Regions from separate parts of the Halorhodospira halophila SL1 genome, predicted to be linked through region 2. Evidence: predicted binding sites of a transcription regulator. Region 2 holds the regulator's gene; the other holds the start of a gene.
What was found. Region 2 encodes sigma-54, which starts transcription at its own class of promoters, with help from an activator protein. Its sites were predicted from a motif close to TGGCANGNTNCNTGCTT; they were not measured.

Region 1 (3,981 bases), 650 kb from region 2:
GCTCGCCCAGCGTCGAGACCAGCCGCCCCAGCTCGCGCATGCGCTGATCGTCGTGGGCCATGAGCAACAGCTTGTGCTCGGCGTGGAAATCCACCAGCGCCTTGGGCGTCAGGCCCGCCTCGACCAGGCGCTGCCAACGGTAGTAGCAGAAGACCCGGCAGACAAAGCCCTCACGCAGGGACGGATCGTTGAGCCGTCCCTCCTCCTCCACCGGGAGCAGTGGGTTGGCCTCCATCAGCGTCCGTGCATAGGCGCCCCGCCCGGGGATACCGGCCGGATGGCCGTCGGGTTTGTAGACCTTGACGCGCTCCATACCGCAGCTCGGCGACTTGGCCTTGAGGATGTAGCCGCTGAGCCAGTGGAGCTCCCGCCCCTTCTCGCGGCCGAAGGCCTCCATGGCCTCGGTGACGTCGGTCTGCCGATCCCGCACCCCGCGCACGCGCACCCGGTTGTCCGCATCCAGCTCCAGGCGGATCGGCGGCCGCGGGGTGGGCAGCCCGATGGCCACCTCGGGGCAGACGGGCACGTAGCGGAAGTAGCGCGAGAGTGCCTCGGTAACGAAGGGGTTGCGCTTGTGACTGCCGTCGTAGCGCACCTCCTCGCCGAGCAGGCAGCTGCTCACGCCCACCGGAATCTGCGGCTGCGACGCGGTCTGATCGCTTGGCCGGCTCATGCTCTCCCTAGGGTTGTACAACTTGTGTACAGCATTCTAGCCATCCGCATCCACGCTTGCATCCACGCTGCGCAGGATCGCCCGGCGCAGCGCCGCCATGTCCGGGACCATCAGGCAGTCGGGCACGCCGTGGGACGGCTCCGGCGGGCCGTAACGGCAGATCAACGCCGCCTGCATGCCGGCGGCCAGCGCCCCGGCGGCGTCGCTGTCCGGGTCATCCCCCACGTGCAGAACCTCGCCGGGGGGCGCCCCGGCGTGCTCGCAGGCCAGGGCGAAGATCTCCGGCTCGGGCTTGGGAATGTCGATGTCCACGCCGCGCACCACGAAGTGGACGTAGGGGCCGAGTTCGGTGCGGTAGACATCGGCGTTGCCGTTGGTGATCACGCCGATACGGAACCGCCCGGCCAGATCGCGCAGGGCCGGCAGCACTTCGGGGAACGGGGCCACCCGGCTCTGCCGCGCCTCGAGGAACACGGCGAAGGTCTGCTCCACGAACCGCTCCGCCGCGGCTCCGTCGATCCCGCAGCTGCGGGCGATCTCAGCCATGGTGGCACGGCGCAGGGTGGTGGCGTTGCGTGTGAGTTCCGGGCGCGCGGCGGCCAGTTCGCGGCGCAGCTGCCGCATGGTGTCGGGATCGAAGCGCTCGGCCACCACCGGGTAGGCGTCGCGCAGATAGTCGTGGAGGGTCTGCTCGGCCGCCGCGAGGACATCGTCGACGGACCAGAGGGTGTCGTCGAGGTCGAAGGTCAGGGCCCGCAGGGGGGGACGGATCATGATCCGGACGCCTCCTCGCCACGGGCCGAGCCGCGCCACAACGCCGGCCCGCCGCAGGTGGCCTCGATGCGCTGGAGCAGCTGCTCGTGGGCCTCGCGCTCGAGTTCACCGGGCTCCGGGACGCGCAGCCGCGGCCGCTCCGCCGACAGCCGCTGCACCGGCTCGGCGCCGCCCGGCTCCAGGCCCTCGCCCTCCAGGGAGAGCTTGCCCTGACCACCGGTCATGGCCAGGTAGACCTCGGCGAGCAGTTCCGAGTCGAGCAGCGCGCCGTGGAGTTCGCGGCGCGAGCCGTCCACGCTGTAGCGCTTGCACAGGGCATCGAGGCTGCAGCGCTGGCCCGGATGCATGCGCCGGGCCATCTGCAGCGAGTCGGTGATGGTGCAGTAGTCCTCGAGCTGCCCCCACGCCGGCCCCAGACGGGCCAGCTCGGCGTCGATGAAGCCGACGTCGAAGGGCGCGTTGTGGATGATCAGCTCGGCATCCTGGACGTAGTCGACGAAGCGCCGGGCGATGTCGGCAAAGCGCGGCTTGTCGGCCAGGAAACGATTCGACAGACCGTGGACGTTCTCCGCCCCCTCGTCCACTGCCCGGTCCGGATTGAGGTACTCGTGGAAGTTGTTGCCGGTCAGCCGCCGGCGCACCAGCTCGACACACCCGATCTCGATGATGCGGTGCCCCTCGGTGGGGTCCATGCCGGTGGTCTCGGTGTCGAGCAGGATCTGCCGCATGGCTCAGGGTCCGGATACATTGCAAGGATTCGAAACAGTCTGCGACGCGGCCCATCCAGGGTCAACGCAGGGTGTCACAAACGGCACACCATAACGCCCGGCTGTCGGATTTGCGACACACCCGCAAAGCCCACCCCCCCGCCGTGACGCGCCTCCCACCGCCGCCCGGACCTGGCACGCCCCTTGCTGCACTGCGGGAGAAGCCACCCAGGACCGGAGCCGCCCGCCCATGCGAAACCAGGAGATCGCCGCCCTCCTCGACGAACCGGGCTGCGCCCACAACCAGGGCAGCAAATCGGGCTGCGCGCGCCCCACGCCGGGCGCCGCCGCTGGTGGATGCGCCTTCGACGGCGCCCAGATCACCCTGCTGCCGGTGGCCGACGCCGCGCACATCGTCCACGGCCCCATCGGCTGCGCCGGCAGCTCCTGGGACAACCGCGGCACCCGCTCCACCGGCCCCACCCTGTGGCGCATCGGCATGACCACCGACCTCAGCGAGCAGGACGTGATCATGGGCCGGGGCGAGGCGCGGCTGTTCCACGCCATCAAGCAGGCGGTGGACGATCACGCCCCGGCGGCGGTCTTCGTCTACAACACCTGCGTCCCGGCGTTGACCGGCGACGACATCGAGGCGGTGTGCCGCAGCGCCGAGCGCCGCTGGGGGACCCCGGTGGTTCCGGTGGACTGCGCCGGCTTCTACGGCAGCAAGAACCTCGGCAACCGCATCGCCGGCGAGGCGGTGGTCCAGCACATCGTCGGCACCCGCGAACCGGAGCCGGTGCCGGCGGAGCGCCGGCCGCGGGATCACCAGGTCCACGACGTCGGCCTGATCGGCGAGTTCAACATCGCCGGCGAGTTCTGGAACGTGCTGCCGCTGCTCGACGAGCTCGGCCTGCGCCTGCTCGGCAGCCTCTCCGGCGACGCCCGCTACCGCGAGCTGCAGACCCTGCACCGCGCCGAGGCCAACATGCTGGTCTGCTCCAAGGCCCTGCTCAACGTGGCCCGCACCCTGGAAGAGCGCTACGGCATCCCGTATTTCGAGGGCAGCTTCTACGGCGTCGCCGATACCTCCGCGGCCCTGCGCGGCTTCGCCGGGCTGATCGACGACCCAGACCTGAGCGCACGCACCGAGCAGGTCATCGCCCGCGAGGAGGCCCGTGCCGATGCCGCCCTGGAGCCCTACCGCGAGCGCCTGCGCGGCCGCCGGGCCCTGCTCTACACCGGCGGCGTGAAGAGCTGGTCGGTGGTCTCGGCGCTGCAGGACCTGGGCATGGAGGTGGTCGCCACCGGCACCCGCAAGTCCACCGAGGCGGACAAGGCGCGCATCCGCGAGCTGATGGGCGAGCAGGCGCAGATGCTGGAAAGCGGTGCGCCGCGGACGCTGATCGACACCGTCCGCGCCCACCAGGCCGACGTGCTCATCGCCGGCGGGCGCAACATGTACACCGCCCTCAAGGCGCGGATCCCGTTCCTGGACATCAACCAGGAGCGCCCCCACGCCTACGCCGGCTACACCGGCATGGTGGAGCTGGCCCGCCAACTGTGCCGCAGCATCGAGAGCCCGATCTGGCCGCAGGTGCGTGAGCCGGCTCCCTGGGAACGGCAGTAACGGAGGACGGGGCCATGACCCGCATCGAACGATCCACCAGCCCGCTGAGCGTCAACCCGCTGAAGGCCAGCCAACCGGTGGGCGGCACCCTGGCGACCCTCGGCTTCCGGGGGGCCGTGCCCCTGCTCCACGGCGCCCAGGGCTGCACCGCCTTCGGCAAGGTCTACTTCGTCCGCCACTTCAACGAGCCGATCCCG
Region 2 (3,981 bases):
GCCGGTGCCGAGCAGACGGTCCCCCTCGCGGCGCAGCTGCACGGCGTCATCGGCCACCAGCGCGTGGCCGCGGTCGAGCAGGGCCAGGGCCGTATCACTCTTGCCCGCGCCGCTGGGCCCCTCGAGCAGAACCCCGCGACCGTGGACGGTGACCAGCAGACCGGGGATGACCGGCCCGTGCGCGGCCGTTTTCACGACGGGTCGGCTTGTGACTGCCATTCCCGCAGGGCCACCTGCAGTTCCTCACCGTCCGAGGAGCGGCGCAGCCGTTCGCACAGGCTGCTGTCGCTGAACATCTCGGCGAGGCTGGCCAGGATCTGCAGGTGCTCGTCGGTGAAGTGTTCGGGTACGACCAGGGCGAACAGCAGGTCCACGGGTGCCTTGTCGAAGGCGTTGAACTCGATGCCCCGATCCAGCTGGATCAGGGCGCCGATGGCGCGGTCAATCCCGTCGATGCGGGCGTGGGGTACGGCTACGCCGTGCCCCAGGCCCGTGCTGCCCAGCCGCTCACGGGCCAGCAGTCGGTTGCTGATTTCTCGGGCGTCGAGGCCGTCGCCGCTGGCCCCGATCAGTTCGCCTATGCGCAGGAGTACCTGCTCCTTGTCCTCGATGCCGCTCTCGCAGCGAACACGTTCCGGCGTGATGAGTTGCTCGATGTCCATGGAGTGTCCGATCGGCTGGCCCGCTGAACCGCGTCCCGCCACCTTTACAGGCTGGCCTTGAGGGACGCGCCCTGCCGTCGCTGATCGACGGCCTTCTCTTTGTGTTTCAGGACCTGACGGTCAAGCTTGTCCACGAGCACGTCAATGGCTGCATAGAGGTCTTCCTCAATGGCATCGGCAAAGACGCGCCCGCCGCCACCCCCGATGTGGATGACCGACTCGGCCTTCTGCTGTCTCTTCTCCACCGAGAGGATCACCTCGGTATCGATGACGTGGTCGAAGTGGCGTTGAATGCGTTGCATCTTCTCGTTGACATGCGCCCGGAGAGCCGGGGTGATCTCGACATGATGTCCACTGAGCTTGATCTGCATACCGCCTCCTGAACCCCTGCGGCCGGCAGAGCCGGGCGCCTCAGCGCCTCCGGGCCTCCTTGCGCTCCGCCGACGATGCGATGGACAGGGACTCCCGGTATTTGGCGACCGTCCGACGCGCCACCTGGATCCCCTCCTCATGAAGGATACGCGCAATCGCGCTGTCACTCAGCGGTTTTGCCCGATCCTCTTCGGCAATCAGTCGGCGGATCCGTGCCCGGATCGCCGTTGCCGAAGCCTCTCCGCCGTCGCTGGTCTGCACGTGGCTTGAGAAGAAGTACTTGAACTCGAAGGTGCCCCGGGGCGTGTGCATGTACTTGCTGGTGGTGATGCGAGAGATGGTGGACTCGTGCATCTCCACCGCCTCGGCGATCTCGCGCAGGACCAGTGGTTGCATCGCCTCCTCGCCGTGGTCGAGGAAACCCTGTTGCCGTTCCACGATGGCGCTGGCCACTTTGAGCAAGGTCTCATTCCTGCTGCGCAGGCTCTTGATCAGCCAGCGCGCCTCTTGGAGGTGGTTGCGCAGACAGTGGTTGTCCGCGCTCCGGTCTGCCCTGCGGATCAGGCTGGCGTAATACGCGTTGACGCGCAAGCGGGGGGCGGTTTCGCTGTTGAGTTCGACCTGCCAGGCGCCGTCGCGGCGCACCACCAGAACGTCGGGGATGACGTAGTCGGGCGTGGTGTCGCTAATCTGCGAGCCGGGTCGGGGGTCGAGGCTCTGGATCAGGCCGAGGATGCTGCCGAGGGCCTCGTCGCTGACCCCCAGAGCCCGGCCCAGGTCGTCGTATCGCCGCTCGGCGATCAGCCCCAGGTGCTCGAGCAGGGCGTGGCGGGCCTCTTCCCGCCACGGGGTGTCTTCGGGCAGCTGCTCGAGCTGGACGCACAGCGCTTCCTGGGGATCGCGGGCGGCGACGCCGGTCGGGTCGAGTCGCTGGACGCGCTGCAGCACCGCTTCGAGCTCCTCGGCGTCAACCTGCTCATCCTCCGGGCACCCGGCCAGTAGGTCGTCGGTGCTCTGGGTCAGGTAGCCGTCGTCGCCGACGGCGTCGACGATGACCTCGGCGATGGAGCGCTCGCGCGCGGAGAACGCCTCCAGCTCGATCTGTGCATGCAGGTGCTGCTGCAGGCTGTCGGAGGCGGCCGGCCGGTTGTCCAGGGTGTCGCGTTGGGCCGCCTCGTCGCCCGGCGCGCTCAGCGCCGTGCTGCCGTCGTAGATGTCGTCCCAGGAGGTATCCAGCGGTAGGTCCTCGGGGATGTCGTCGCCGGCAGGGTCGCTGGCCGGGGCCTCGTCCTCACGGGCCTCTTGTTCCTGCTGCTCGTGTTGCTCCTGCTCCTGCTGCTCGAGCTCGCCTTCCTCGTCGAGCTCGAGCATGAAGTTCGACTCCAGGGCCTGCTGGATCTCGGTGCGCAGCTCCAGGCTGGAGAGTTGCAGCAACCGGATGGCCTGCTGCAGCTGGGGCGTCATGGTCAGCTGCTGGCCGATGCGTAGCTGCAGCGACTGCTTCATGGCCGTGTCCGTCGTGCTTGCAGCATCCGTATACCGTCGCTCACAGGCGGAAGTCCTCACCCAGATAGACCTCGCGGACCCGCGGGTTGGCGAGCACGCTTTCGGCGTCGCCAGCGGCCAGAACCTCGCCGTCGCTGAGGATGTACGCGCGCTGCACGATCCCCAGTGTCTCGCGCACGTTGTGATCGGTGATCAGTACGCCAATACCGCGCTGCGCCAGCTGGCGGACGATGCGCTGGATCTCGCCCACCGAGATCGGGTCGACCCCGGCAAACGGCTCGTCGAGCAGTATGAACCGGGGGGCTGCCGCCAGGGCGCGGGCGATCTCCACGCGCCGGCGTTCGCCGCCGGACAGGGCGATGCCCGGGGAGTCGCGGACGTGGGTCACCCCGAACTCCTCGAGCAGGCGATCCAGCTCCTGTTCCCGCTCGGCGCCGCCGAGGTCGCCGCGTAGCTGCAGGATGGCCCGTACGTTATCCGCCACGCTCAGTTTACGAAAGACCGAGGGTTCCTGCGGGAGGTATCCGATGCCGAGGCGGGCCCGGGCGTGGATGGGCAGCCGGGTGAGGTCGTCGCCCTCCAGGGTGATCCGCCCCTCGTCGGCCTGGACCAGTCCGACGACCATGTAGAAGCAGGTGGTCTTGCCGGCGCCGTTGGGCCCGAGCAGGCCGACGATCTCGCCGTTGGCCACTTCGAGCCCGGCGCCGTTGACCACAGTGCGACCGCGGTAGCGTTTGGTCAGCCCTTCCGCACGCAGCGTGACCACCGGTCAGTCCTCCTCGCGCCGGGTCGGGTACAGGATGGTCCGCGCCCGCTGCCCTTCAGCGCCACGGGCCTTCATGATCTGTCCCTCCAGGTCGACATCGATGGTCTCGGCGGTGACCTGGTCGTCTCCCTGCCAGAGGCGCGCATCGCCCTGGAAATGGGCGCGTTCGGGCCCGCGGGTGTAGTACTCCATCCGCTTCGCCTCGGCGTGGACCGGGCGGGGCTGGTTCTCCGGGTGGTCGCGGTAGGTGGCGGGCGTTCCGTCAACGTAGACGTGGCTGAGGTCGCCGTCCTCGTCGGTATAGACCTCCATGCGGTCGCCGGTGATGCGCATCTCGCCCCGGGTGAGCACGGCATCGCCCTCGTAGACGCTGACCCCGGCAACGGCGTCGACGTCCACACTGTCGGCCTCGAGTTCCACCGGCGCGTCCTCGCGCTGCTCCATCGCCGCCGCCGGTAGGGCGGCGATGGCGAGCAGCGCGGCGCCAAGAAGCCGCACCCGGGTGCGGCCCGTGGTCTCAATGCAGCCCATACTCCCCCCGGACATCGGCGTGCAGGCGCAGTCGGTCGGTTCGGTAATCCAGCGTCATGCCAGTGCCGCGCAGGGTGCCGGCCGGCTCGCGGGCGGTGACCGCCTCGGTGGTGCGGGCCTCGCCGGCGCGCAGATCTACCAGCA

Region 1: a site for sigma-54 is predicted at 2,348-2,364, ahead of nifE (nitrogenase iron-molybdenum cofactor biosynthesis protein NifE). Genes of this name have one in related genera too.

What each region holds. Positions count from the first base shown of each region.
Region 1 covers NC_008789.1:299,495-303,475, forward strand. Annotated here, with positions in the region: gene HHAL_RS01345 (YbgA family protein) at 1-673, opposite strand, end outside; gene HHAL_RS01350 (HAD family hydrolase) at 710-1,447, opposite strand; gene dnaQ (DNA polymerase III subunit epsilon) at 1,444-2,175, opposite strand; gene nifE (nitrogenase iron-molybdenum cofactor biosynthesis protein NifE) at 2,405-3,784, shown strand; gene nifN (nitrogenase iron-molybdenum cofactor biosynthesis protein NifN) at 3,799-3,981, shown strand, end outside.
Region 2 covers NC_008789.1:2,325,889-2,329,869, reverse strand. Annotated here, with positions in the region: gene HHAL_RS10755 (HPr kinase/phosphorylase) at 1-195, opposite strand, end outside; gene HHAL_RS10750 (PTS sugar transporter subunit IIA) at 192-662, opposite strand; gene hpf (ribosome hibernation-promoting factor, HPF/YfiA family) at 707-1,033, opposite strand; gene HHAL_RS10740 (RNA polymerase factor sigma-54) at 1,074-2,540, opposite strand; gene lptB (LPS export ABC transporter ATP-binding protein) at 2,581-3,306, opposite strand; gene lptA (lipopolysaccharide transport periplasmic protein LptA) at 3,310-3,837, opposite strand; gene lptC (LPS export ABC transporter periplasmic protein LptC) at 3,824-3,981, opposite strand, start outside.